DNA from 4 places in the Bacillus sp. TCT6 genome. Region 2 is predicted to be linked to each of the others. Evidence: riboswitches for the same ligand, from Rfam matches in the RefSeq annotation. Region 2 holds a riboswitch; each other region holds the start of a gene.
The links. A riboswitch is a leader RNA that binds a small molecule or an ion and turns the genes downstream of it on or off. The one in region 2 is predicted to bind S-adenosylmethionine.
Positions count from the first base shown of each region.

Region 1 (3,211 bases), 2.8 Mb from region 2:
TATTGGCATTTTTAGCTGAATGCTCGAGGCGTACATGCAATGTTTTTAGGCCACGAAGTACGAGAGAACAATCTTGAGGCCCTAAAATAGCACCGAATGCATTTTGTAAAAATCCAAGCTTTTGAGCGAGTTCTGCATCTTTTACTACTGCTAATCCGGCAGTAACATCACTATGACCAGCAATAAATTTTGTAGCACTATGAAGAACGACATCAGCTCCAAGTTCAAGTGGTTTCTGGAATAGTGGTGTCAAAAAAGTATTATCAACAAAAGTAAGAGCGCCAATAGATTTTGCAAGTTTAGAAACTTCGCGGATATCTGTCACTTTTAAAAGTGGGTTAGAAGGTGTTTCTACATAAAAGAGCTTTGTATTTGGTTTAATGTTTTGTTTTATTTCTTCTAAATTGGTCATATCAATAAATGTATGTGAAACACCGTAACGGGAGAGTACCTCAGTTATCACTCTGTAAGTGCCTCCGTATACATCTTCTGAAATGAGTACGTGATCACCTTGTGAAAGAAGGAGGAATGCAGTGGAAATCGCTGCAATGCCTGATGCAAAGGCGAATCCCTTTGTTCCACCTTCTAATAAAGCAATGATATCTTCAAGAGCTTCACGAGTTGGATTTCCTGACCTGCTATAGTCATATTTTCCGAACGTATCTACATCAAACTGGTGAAAAGTTGATGTGTTATAAATGGGAACGTTCACAGCGCCCGTTTGTGAGTCATGTTTATATTGGTTGTGTAGTAAGAGTGTATCTATAGAATAGCTCATATTTTTACACCTTCTTTTACGAGTTTAATGGCTTGCTTTAAGTCTTGAATTAAATCGTTACTATTTTCAATGCCAACGGAGAATCGAAGAAGACGATTGCATACACCGTTTGCTGTTCTAATATCTTCAGGAATATCAGCATGTGTTTGCGTTGCTGGATAAGTCATTAAACTTTCTACACCACCAAGACTTTCTGCAAATGTAATTAAGGATAAAGATTGTAAGAATGGATTAATCCAAGCTTCATCTTTAAGGCGGAATGAAATCATGCCGCCTCTTCCTGGATAAAATACATCTGTCACCCCGTTTTCATCATTTAAATATGCAACAACTGCTTTCGCATTTTCTTCATGTTGTCTCATGCGAAGCGCTAACGTTTTCATACCGCGAATTAATAACCATGAGTCAAATGGGCTTAAAACCGCGCCTGATGCATTATGATAATGAGCGATTTCCTCGCAAAGTTCCATTCCTTTTGCAACGACAAGTCCGCTTAGTACATCGTTATGTCCCCCTAAATATTTCGTTGCGCTATGGAGTACAATGTCAGCACCCTCTGTTAATGGTTGCTGTATATAAGGTGTGTAGAATGTGTTGTCTACAATAAGAAGTAGTCCGTGCCTTTTCGCTACAGTTGCGACAGCAGCAATATCAGTAACTTGCATTAATGGATTAGTTGGAGTTTCTATGAAAATAGCCTTCGTTTCAGTTGTGATAGCTTGCTCAATTTGTTTAATAGATTGTGTATTTACGTATCTACATCGAACATTCCACTTTTTTTCGTGCTCAGAAAATAATCGATACGTTCCTCCGTATAAATCTTCAGATACAATAAGTTCGTCTCCAGAGCGGAATAGAGAAAGGACGAGGAGAACAGCCGCCATCCCTGAACTACAGGCATAACCTTGTTCGCCATATTCTAAGTCTGCGATTGCCTGTTCTAAAAGACCGCGAGTTGGATTGCCAGTTCGTGAATAGTCAAAGCCAGTAGATTTACCAATTCCTTCGTGACGATAAGCGGTTGAGAAATAAACCGGTGGATTAACCGTTCCTGTTGTAGTTTCACTGCGATTTCCGATTTGTGCTAGTTTTGTTTCGATTGTTGACATGTGAAAATTCCTCCTTTTTAAATTGAAACATTAAGTGAATATAAAATAAAAAAAGCCTTCTAAGAAGAAGGCTTTCGGTTTGAATAGAGTCTTCTTCTCATCTGTCAAATCTTTCACAATTTGCTGGAATTAGCACCTTATTAACAAACTGTTAATGGTTGCTGAGGCGTCATAGGGCCAGTCCCTCTACCTCTCTAGATAAGAATGTTCGTATGAAATTTTTATTATGTTTTTAACTTTACAACAAAAGATAATTGAATTGCAAGTTTATTTTAAATAATTTTTATTTTTCCGCAAGTATCATTGACTTTTACTTTTGTGCATGCTAAATTTATTAAAAAATTAACAAACATTGTTAAAAGGGGAACGCATTTCCTTTTAGCTACATAAATAAAATAATAAAGACAACTCTTATTGAGAGCGGTGGAGGGAAAGGCCCTGTGAAACCCGGCAACCTTCAAACGAAATGTTTGAAACGGTGCTAATACCTGCAAAACGAATGTTTTGCATAATAAGAGGAGGAACGATTATGTCCCCCTCTTCAAAGTGAAGAGGGGGTTTTTATATTGATAGAAATGAGGGAGATTCGTGAAATTACTAGATTTATTATCAAAAGGAATTGTAATAGGTGATGGTGCGGTTGGGACGTTATTGCATTCACATGGTTTGCAAAGTAGCTTTGAAGAATTGAATGTATCTGATCCAGACTTAATTATATCGATTCATAAACAATATGTAGCTGCTGGAGCAGATGTAATTCAAACGAATACGTATGGGGCAAATGAGACGAAATTACGTATGTATGGTTTAGAAAATCAAGTTACAGAAATTAATAGAGCGGCAGTAAAACTGGCGAAAGCATCTGTTACAGACAGAAATGCAATTTTAGGAACAATTGGTGGTATGAAACACATCGGAGCCGTTACAACGACTGATATGGAAAGGGAGTTTATGCTACTTGAACAGGCAGGGGCTTTACTAGAAGAGCAGGTTGATGGATTACTATTAGAAACTTTTTACGATGAATTTGAATTACTTCATGCCGTTAAAGTATTGCGTAAGCAAACGAATATTCCAATTGTTGCTCAATTAGCGTTACATGAAGCAGGTACGACTCAAAATGGAAATGATGTCAATGAAATATTAAAGCAACTTATAGATTGCGGTGCAAATGTTGTTGGATTGAATTGTCAACTAGGGCCGCTTCATATGACGGAAGCTTTCAAAATGATATCGATTCCGCAAAATGGCTATTTATCAGCATACCCAAATGCAGGTCTCCCGAATTATGTGGAGGGACGTTATGTATATGAGGGAAGCCCAG
Region 1 is NZ_JBVYHX010000001.1:3,921,004-3,924,214, reverse strand. Features, by position in the region: gene metC (cystathionine beta-lyase) at 1-778, opposite strand, end outside; gene metI (cystathionine gamma-synthase/O-acetylhomoserine thiolyase) at 775-1,887, opposite strand; SAM riboswitch class I at 1,982-2,092, opposite strand; SAM riboswitch class I at 2,296-2,405, shown strand; gene AC0ONG_RS20000 (bifunctional homocysteine S-methyltransferase/methylenetetrahydrofolate reductase) at 2,476-3,211, shown strand, end outside.
Region 1: linked by a shared signal. The riboswitch ahead of metI (cystathionine gamma-synthase/O-acetylhomoserine thiolyase) and the one ahead of AC0ONG_RS05865 (Na+/H+ antiporter NhaC family protein) in region 2 are both predicted to bind S-adenosylmethionine.

Region 2 (3,211 bases):
TTGGATTTTTTCTTTCCTTCTCATCTAACACGTTATGAAAATCAGCTAAAATTGCATCGCGTACACGTCCGAATAAAGATTGTTTCATTATAAATCTTCCTCTCTTCTACTTTAATTATAATTTGATTTATTGTTTTAGTTTTTCATTAATTTGTTCCACTCATCTTCAAAGTTGCTATATGGTTTAGAACTTTCTGGAGCAGATTCAACAACTACATCTTTTTCTTTTTTCCACTCACGGTATCCGTAGTATAAAACCACTAAAGCAGCGATACCGATTAATGCTGGTGAATGAGAAAGTGCAATGGATAAACCGATTAAACCAACAATACCCCAAGCTAACTTTCCAAAAAATGATTTAGCTCGCACAAATGATTTATAGCTCCAATATACAACTCCTGCTCCGATTGCGAATCCTACAATACCAGCAAGACTACCAAGAGCAATTAAAGCCAAAATACCGGCTGCGATAAACGCTAGAAATTGTTTCATCTTGTGCTTGCCTCCCTTCGATTTGATACTCTTATCTTAACTATTTTTTCATCTTTCCATAACGAGCTTAAGAACCGTTTTTAACTCAGACTTAAGACCGAGTCATATTCAGCCCTTTACGCAAAAAAACGTGCAGAGTCTATTCTCTGCACGTTTTTTAATTACTAACGTTCATATTAGATTAAGCTGTTTTATGATACTTTTTTTTCTCAGCTACTTTCGAAAACCTTGGAAACCCAATTAAAATAGAAACAATCCCACATACTCCAACTAAAATTGGATAAAATGCATATGGTAACAATTCAACCGGAGATAACGCTGCAAATCCTGCTGCCGTTAACATTTGGGCACCGTACGGGATCAACCCTTGCACACAACATGAGAAAAGATCTAATACACTCGCTGATTTACGAGGATCTATTTCATATTGATCCGCAATATTTTTTGCAAGCGGGCCTGTAAAAATAATCGAAATCGTATTATTTGCTGTACACATATTCGTCATACTCACTAAACCAGCAATACCAAATTCCGCTCCTTTTTTCGAACGAATATTACGTGTTAATACATTCATTAAATATTGAATACCACCATTATATTGGATTAATTCAACCATACCGCCAATTAATATAGCAAGTAATACTAACTCCATCATACCGCCCATTCCAGTCGTTACACTTTTAAAGAAACTTTCTAACGTGTAACTTCCATCTATAAGACCGATAACACCAGATAGTACAGTTCCACCAGTTAATACGATAAGTACATTCCAGCCAAGTAGAGCTGTAATAAGTACTCCTGCGTACGGTAAAATCTTTATCCAATCAAAGCTATGCGCTTTAACCTGCGTATCACTTCCTGAAGTAACTATTACTAATAGTACAATTGTAATAATAGCCGCTGGTAATACAATTAAAAAGTTCGTTTTAAACTTATCTTTCATTTCTGTTCCTTGTGAACGAACAGCTGCGATTGTTGTATCTGAAATAAATGATAAATTATCACCAAACATCGCTCCGCCAACAACAGTAGCCATCGTAAGCGCAATTGAGATATCAGTTTGACCACTAATACCTACAGCAATTGGTGCTAACGCTGCAATTGTTCCCATTGAAGTCCCCATAGCTAATGAAATAAATGCACCAATAACAAAGATTCCAGCTACGATAAATCCTGGCGGTAAAATAGTTAACGCTAAATTAACAGTTGAGTCTACCCCGCCCATTCCTTTAGCAGTCTCAGAAAATGCACCAGCAAGCACAAAAATTAATACCATAATCATAATATCTGGATTTCCTGCACCTTTAGCGAACCGCTCTACTTTCACATTAAAACTTTCTTTACGATTCATCACTAAAGCAACTCCTACAGCAATTGAAATCGCTACAAGTATCGGCAATTTATAGAAATCACCTGTAATAATTCCAGAACCAATAAATAGCGCCAAAAATATCCCAAGTGGTAATAAAGCTAAACCATTTCCTCTCGTTTCTTTCAAAGTACCATCTCTCCCTAGTTTCAACCTTTTTCTAATGAATAACAAAAGACCTCTTCCGATGAGAAGAGGTCTTATACATCTATAAGAAACACTCTTCTCATCTTTCAAGCACACGCTTGCTGGATTTGGCACAGCACTCTGAAATCGAGTCCGCTGCCGAGGCATCGTAGGGCCAGTCCCTCCGCCTCTCTTTATAAGAAGGTTTCATATTTATTTTTTAATAATAATTTCTTCCCTAACTTTACTCGCTTACAAAACAAAAGTCAATTATTTTTTGTATAGATTTTTTTGGTAATTATACAAAAATTTGAATACAACAATCATTTTAACTTTTCTATTTCTTCTTCCAATATTGAAATCCAATAAAATTCACTATTTTTTATTGCTGCTAATATCCATTTCGTAGTGTACCAAGCTAACTCATACTCTTCCTTCGTGACATCGCCACTTTTATAAGCATCCTCTAGCTCTTCTTCATCTAATATATACACCTTACCGCTGGGTAATAATACTACATCTAAATATAAATCATCAAAATACGGTAAACCACGATCGTCTATTTCATATTCTTTCGTCACATCAATATAATATTGCACTAAATTGTGCCTATCATCTAACATAGCTGTAATCGCAAAGTTCTTTCCATTAATGAAATATTGAACCCACGTATACCCATCACTTGCAATACAAATTTCTTTACCATCATATTCTTTACAACTAGGCTCTCTCACTTTTTTTATATCCAGTATTCCGAGCATTCCCTCTTCCACTTGCTTAACCGTATAACTCTTTTCTATTAGTCTCTTCCACGAAGCACCGTCACCATATTTACGTTTCATTATGTCTGCTCCTCTTCTATATACAGAAAAGCTCCCACATATTATGTGAGAGCTTGTTCATATTATAATTAAGCAGCTTGACCCTTTTCAGAAATCTCTTTTAAATAAGCTTGTCCTTTTTCAGCGTCATATTGACCTTCCCACTTAGACATAACTACAGCTGCTAAAGAGTTTCCTACAACGTTAACTGCTGTACGAGCCATATCTAAAATACGGTCAATACCAGCAATGAACGCTAAACCTTCAGGTGGAATACCTACTGTACCAAGTGTCGCTAATAATACAACGAATGATACGCCCGGTACACCTGCGATACCTTTTGATGTAACCATTAATACAAGTAATAATGTAATTTGTTGTGTAATAGATAAATCAATACCGT
Region 2 is NZ_JBVYHX010000001.1:1,152,125-1,155,335, reverse strand. Features, by position in the region: gene AC0ONG_RS05875 (PspA/IM30 family protein) at 1-88, opposite strand, end outside; gene AC0ONG_RS05870 (lmo0954 family membrane protein) at 136-492, opposite strand; gene AC0ONG_RS05865 (Na+/H+ antiporter NhaC family protein) at 674-1,990, opposite strand; SAM riboswitch class I at 2,085-2,190, opposite strand; gene AC0ONG_RS05860 (ribonuclease FAU-1 family protein) at 2,311-2,829, opposite strand; gene gltP (glutamate/aspartate:proton symporter GltP) at 2,898-3,211, opposite strand, start outside.

Region 3 (3,211 bases), 1.0 Mb from region 2:
TATAGAGTTAAATGTCATTTACAAGTAGATGGGAATTTACCGGCTATAAACGGTGATGATAAGCAATTAAAACAAGTGTTATTAAATATCATTAAAAATGGAATAGAATCAATGCCAGAGGGCGGAGAAATTCATATCCGTGCATATCAAAAAACGCAAGGACATTTGTGTATTTCTGTTGAAGACCAAGGATTTGGTATAGAGAATGAAAAGTTGGAAAAAATCGGCAAGGCATTTTACACAACAAAGGAGACTGGTACAGGACTTGGATTAATGATTACATATAAAATTATTAAGGAACATCAAGGGAGTATCACGATCCAAAGTAGTCTAGGAGTAGGAACGAAAGTAGAAATTTTTCTGCCGACCGTTTAATGTATTGGGAGAAAAGATTTTTCAGAAAAGTGTTCTTGTTGTGTAAATATAAACATTTTATAAAATGTTTCAAGAAGGGTTTTTTTTATAAAATACTTCGTTTATAATGGAGGAAAATATCGACATGAGATTGATTACTCATGTAACGGTTCAGTAGTGTTATGAAAAGATAAGAAGGGGTGCACGCGCATCCTTTTTTCTATGCAGATATTATGAAAGAGGTGGTATGATGGAATTAACATTAAATTCGACTGTATGTTTACACACGATTCAATTTCGAAAAGAGCAAAAGAATTATATTGTAAAAGATACAATTACAGGAGAAAAATATGAAATGCCGCCACTTTGGATTGATGCATTGGCAATGATGCGTGACGGTTTTTTATTGGGAGAAATTGAGGAGAAATTAAAAGAAGAGTATCCATCTGAAGAAGTGAATATGTTAGCATTCACGAGGCAACTGTTAGAACTAGAACTTGTTGAAATGGTAGATGGAGAAGAGATAGCTTGCACAAAGAAGAAAGAGATAGATTGTTTAGCTTGGGTGCGTCCCCGTGTGGAACAATTCTTTCTTAATTTAAATAGAAAATATAGAAGCAAAGACCAGTAGTGGCCTTTGCTTTTTTTAATCCCGCTATTTGCCGGGCAGTAAGACCCCCACCTCAAAATTCAGCGGAAGCAAAGAAGTTAGGTGTGGGATGAACAAAACCCCCACTGATTAAAGGTTCACTTTATAGGTTGTGTTTAAAATATAACAGCAAATGCTCTTGCGAAAGCACCGTCACTATTTTTAATTTTTAAAGGTGCGGCTGAGAAAAAGAAACGTTTTGTTTCGATAGCATCTAGATTTGTTAAGTTTTCAATTAAGTAAATATTATTCCCTAGTAATATGTGATGAATCGGTGATGTTTCTGTTGTGACTTCATCAGGAGAAATGAAATCTAAACCGATAGATTTTACTTTTAATTGAACTAATTCTTCAGCTAATTCTTCAGAAAGATAAAATGCTTCTTTCTCATAAGCTTCTGTATTCCATTTGGTGGATAGATTAGAATGAAAAATAACAATATCACCTTCTTTTATGTCAGTATTATGCAATACTGCCTTAGGTAATTTTCGCTCTTGAATATGTGTTACATCTATAAGAACAGCTTCACCTACAAATTGATCCAGCGGTAATTGATCGATGGTCGTTGCGCCTGAAATAAAATGCGCAGGAGCATCACAATGCGTGCCAACATGAACGACAGAATGAAAATCTGTAACTTGATAGCCTGATTCTTCAACACTTGTAACAGCTTCTAGTTGTATTTTAGGTGTTCCAGGAAATTGAGACATATTATTTTCAAATGTTTGCGATAAATCAATTACTTTCATTTTACATACCTCCAATATATATTTTTCAAATAATAAAAAGCTCATCCTTCAGTATCAAGAAAGATGAGCTTTACATGCTAGTTGAGTTTTATCTTCCAAAATGCAATGCATTTTGCAGGAATTAGCACCTATTCAGTTTGTATAAACTGAGGTTGCTGGGCTTCAAAGGGCCGGTCCCTCTGCCTCTCTTGATAAAGAAGTATTTAATTTTGAAATCGTAATTTTCCGATAGTTAAATTGTAATTCATTTCCTTTTTTCGTGCAATACAAAATAGGTATTCACCCAAATAAAGCTGCTCGCATATTGTAGGTTATGTAAATAGAATGCTGCGAAGGAGTGAGTGCAGTGACAGGAAATGTATTAAATTATTATGCTGGTGGTAATACAGCTAGGGGATTTCACAATTTATACGAAGAGAATTTAAAAGGATTAGACAGATTATTTATCTTAAAGGGTGGCCCAGGAACGGGAAAATCTTCTTTAATAAAGGCAATAGGTCGTGAATGGATTGAAAAAGGATATGATATTGAATTGTTACATTGTTCTTCTGATAATAAATCGGTTGATGGTGTAATTATCCCAAAATTAAAAGTAGGAATTGTTGATGGGACATCGCCGCATGTTATTGAGCCAAAAATGCCAGGAGTTGTTGAAGAGTATATAAATTTAGGAATTGCTTGGGACTCAGATAAACTAAGAAAGCAGAAGTTAGAAATTGAAAGATTTGTTTCAGAAGCAAGCAAAGCTTTTCAGTCTGCTTACGCACGTTTTAAAGAGGCATTGGTTATACATGATGAGTGGGAGAAGATATATATTGATAATATAGATTTTAATAAAGCAAATGAACTAACCAATCAGCTAATCCAGAAATTATTTGCAGATAAAAGCGGGAGACAATCGCTTGTAAAACATCGTTTTTTAGGAGCTGCTACACCGAAAGGAGCAGTTGATTTTGTTCCTAATTTAACAGAAGGGTTACCACATCGTTATTTTATAAAAGGGCGCCCAGGCTCTGGAAAATCAACGATGCTCAAAAAGTTAGCTAAGGCAGCTGAGGAAAAAGGGTTTGAAGTTGAAGTATATCATTGCGGATTTGACCCGAATAGTCTTGATATGGTTATCGTAAGAGAATTAGGATTTGCAATTTTTGATAGCACCGCACCACATGAATATTTTCCAAGTCGCGAGGGTGATGAAATTATTGATATGTATGCCCTTATTGTTACGCCAGGGACGGATGAGAAATATGCGAAGGAAATTCGTGATGTCTCCATTCAATATAAAGCAAAAATGAATGAGGCGATGTCTTTCTTAGCGAAAGCAAAATCGGTTCGTGATAAATTAGAACGAATTTATATTGCTGCTATGGATTTTTCAATAGTAGATGCATATAAAGAGGAGATTCAAAAAGAGTTTGAACGAATTGCTGCTACTGTAATTGAAAAGCAACAATAGACG
Region 3 is NZ_JBVYHX010000001.1:128,394-131,604, forward strand. Features, by position in the region: gene AC0ONG_RS00565 (ATP-binding protein) at 1-375, shown strand, start outside; gene AC0ONG_RS00570 (hypothetical protein) at 605-985, shown strand; gene AC0ONG_RS00575 (cyclase family protein) at 1,120-1,752, opposite strand; SAM riboswitch class I at 1,838-1,950, opposite strand; gene AC0ONG_RS00580 (PRK06851 family protein) at 2,099-3,208, shown strand.
Region 3: linked by a shared signal. The riboswitch ahead of AC0ONG_RS00575 (cyclase family protein) and the one ahead of AC0ONG_RS05865 (Na+/H+ antiporter NhaC family protein) in region 2 are both predicted to bind S-adenosylmethionine.

Region 4 (3,211 bases), on a different contig from region 2:
AAACTTTGCATCCGTAATAATGTGCGCTTTATCTTCACCATTGCTACTCATAACCATATCTATCTTTGCTGATTCATATTTAAAATCTTTTGTAATAATATATTCCCCATCTATTTCTTCTATCTTTGCATTTTGGCCTTGTAGCATTTGTTTCTGCTTTTCATCCATACTAGCTAGCATACTCTCTGTCTCTTTCCCTTTTAATGCAAACTTCAGCTTATAATTATCTCCACTTTTCTCCATCTTCACTTTATTTAAAATTTCCGATGGAATCTCTAAATTATCTACCATTCCTTGAGTCGCATTCATTCCGTTAGCATTTAATTGTTCCTCTGGTACAGACATAACTTCACCCGAATTAGGATTTTTCACCTGACCAGCAATTTTTCCACCCACATCATAAACAATAACCTCTGTACCAGAAACATTCATTTCAGAACGAGAGTTTTTTTTCTTCGGCTCTAGTTGCATTTTAGCCTTCATTACATTCATCTCTGTTCCTTCAGCCTTTATTCCCACATCATATGTCATCGTTACATTTTCTTCGTTTTTAAAAGCTTCATTCGCTTTATTGAAAACATCCTTCGCTGTTAATTCCTTTTCTTTCTGCACAGCTTCTTTTTTCGGTTCATCAGTCTTTTTTGTTTCCTCATTACTACACCCTACTCCTAGACCAACTGCAAGTACTAAACTTGAAATTAAAATAAGTTTTTTCATAACGTCCCCTCCTTCCCAAAAATAATATCATCTCTTTTCCTATGAAATCTATATAATTCGTAATATTCTTCTTTAATTTTTTTCCTATATAGTAACATGTTTGAGAAAAAGTTTAAATATGATGTAAATAATAACAACTCATTTCAGGAGGTCATTATGAAAGCAATTATTTGCACAAAGTATGGACCACCTAATGTTCTCCAGATTCAAAATGTAGAAAAGCCTAAACCTAAAAAAAATGAAGTATTAGTTAAAATTCACGCAACAAGTGTATCGACTGGAGATTGTAGAATACGTGGCTTTAATAGCCCCCTCTTATTTTGGATTCCTATGCGGATCATATTAGGTTTCAGAAAACCGAGGAAACCTATACTTGGCGTAGAGTTATCCGGTGAAATCGAAGACATTGGAACAGATGTAACACAATTTAAAAAAGGAGATCCAGTTTTTGCATTAACAGAACTAAACCTTGGTGGTTATGCCGAATACACATGCGTGCATGAAAGTGGATTAATAGCATTAAAACCTACCAATGTGACATATGAAGAAGCTGCCGTTATTCCTTTTGGCGGAACTTCAGCATTGCACTTCCTTAGAAAAGGACAGATAAAAAAAGGGCAACGAGTACTTATATACGGCGCCTCTGGTTCAGTAGGGACAGCTGCCGTACAACTTGCTAAATACTTCGGGGCGACTGTCACAGCTATTTGTAGTAGTTCGAATTTCGATTTAGTTACAGCCTTAGGGGCAGACAACGTAATTGATTATATGAAAGAAGATTTTACTAAGCAGGGCGAGCACTACGATATTATATTTGATGCAGTTGGAAAATATAAAAAGTCTCTTTGTACAGATGCATTAATGCCTAATGGAAAATATGTATCTGTGAATGGAATGATGGCAAAGGTCAGTAAAGAAGATATGAACCTACTAAAACAACTAGCTGAAACAGAAAAGCTAAAACCTGTTATTGATAGAACTTACCGATTAGAAGAAGTTGTAGAAGCCCATACGTATGTAGAAATGGGCCATAAGAAAGGAAATGTTTCGATTACCTTAAAATAAAATATATTCTGAAAATATCATTGACAATTCTTTTTGTACGATTTACTATTAGTACCATATTCAAAACTACATACACATACTCTTATCAAGAGTGGCGGAGGGACTGGCCCGATGATGCCCGGCAACCGAGCTTATAACATATAAGCTAAGGTGCTAATTCCTGCAAAACGAGTTTTCGTTTTGGACGATAAGAGAGGAATCTATTTCGTCTATTCGGCACCTCTCTTATTTTTGGGAGGTGCTTTTTATTTTGGAACGTATATGAAGGGGGATTTATAGATGAAAAAGGTATTATTAAGCATTGTAAGCGGAGCAGTATTATTATTAGGCGCCTGTAGCGTGAGTTCAGATAAAGAGGTAAAAGCATTAGACGAGAAAAAGATTACTGTCGGTGTAACAGGTGGACCACATGAACAAATTTTTGAAAAGGTAAAAGAAGTTGCAGCAAAAGATGGTCTCGAAATTGATATAAAAGTATTTAATGATTATGTAGCGCCGAACGTATCTTTAGATGAAAAAAGCCTTGATGTAAATAGCTACCAAACAAAATCGTATTTAGATGTATTTAAAGCTGAACGCAATATGAAATTAGCTGAAGTATTTTCAACAGTAACATTCCCTATGGGCATATATTCTAAAAACATAAAAGATGTAAAAGACTTAAAAGAGGGCGATGCAATTGCTGTACCAAATGACCCAACGAATGAACTGCGAGCTTTAAAATTATTTGAAAAAGCAGGGGTTTTAAAAGTTGATCCGAAGGCTACAGAAAAAGCGACTGCGAAAGATGTAATTGAAAACCCGAAAAATTTAAAGATTGTTGAATTAGAAGCTTCTCAATTACCAACGCAACTAAGTGAAGTGAAAGCAGCTGCAATTAATACAAACTTTGCATTAGGTGCAAAATTAAGTCCAGCGAAAGATTCTATTTTCCGCGAAGGAAAAGATTCACCATATGTGAACTGGGTCGTTGTTCGTACTGAAAATAAAGATGATGCCGTTGTAAACAAATTAAAGAAAGCTTATCAATCTAAAGAAGTAAAAGAGTTTATCGAGAAAAAATTTGATGGTTCAGTTTTACCATCTTGGTAGGAGCTGACGATAATGATTGAATTAAAAAACATATCCAAAGTATTTACAACAAAAAAAGGGAATGTTGAGGCTCTTAAGTCTACTTCCCTTAAAGTAGAAAAAGGCGATGTATTTGGAATCATTGGGTATAGTGGCGCTGGTAAAAGCACATTGATTCGATGTGTAAATCTATTAGAAAAACCAACGACAGGAAATATCATTGTAAACGAACAAGACCTAACAACATTATCAACAAAAGAACTAGCAAAAGCGAGACAAAAAATCGGAATGATCTTTCAAGGATTCAATTTACTTAAAACTGTTACCGTCTATGAAAATATTGCATTACCGTTACGGC
Region 4 is NZ_JBVYHX010000004.1:15,610-18,820, reverse strand. Features, by position in the region: gene AC0ONG_RS29715 (DUF6612 family protein) at 1-717, opposite strand, end outside; gene AC0ONG_RS29710 (NAD(P)-dependent alcohol dehydrogenase) at 874-1,782, shown strand; SAM riboswitch class I at 1,862-1,976, shown strand; gene AC0ONG_RS29705 (MetQ/NlpA family ABC transporter substrate-binding protein) at 2,062-2,874, shown strand; gene AC0ONG_RS29700 (methionine ABC transporter ATP-binding protein) at 2,887-3,211, shown strand, end outside.
Region 4: linked by a shared signal. The riboswitch ahead of AC0ONG_RS29705 (MetQ/NlpA family ABC transporter substrate-binding protein) and the one ahead of AC0ONG_RS05865 (Na+/H+ antiporter NhaC family protein) in region 2 are both predicted to bind S-adenosylmethionine.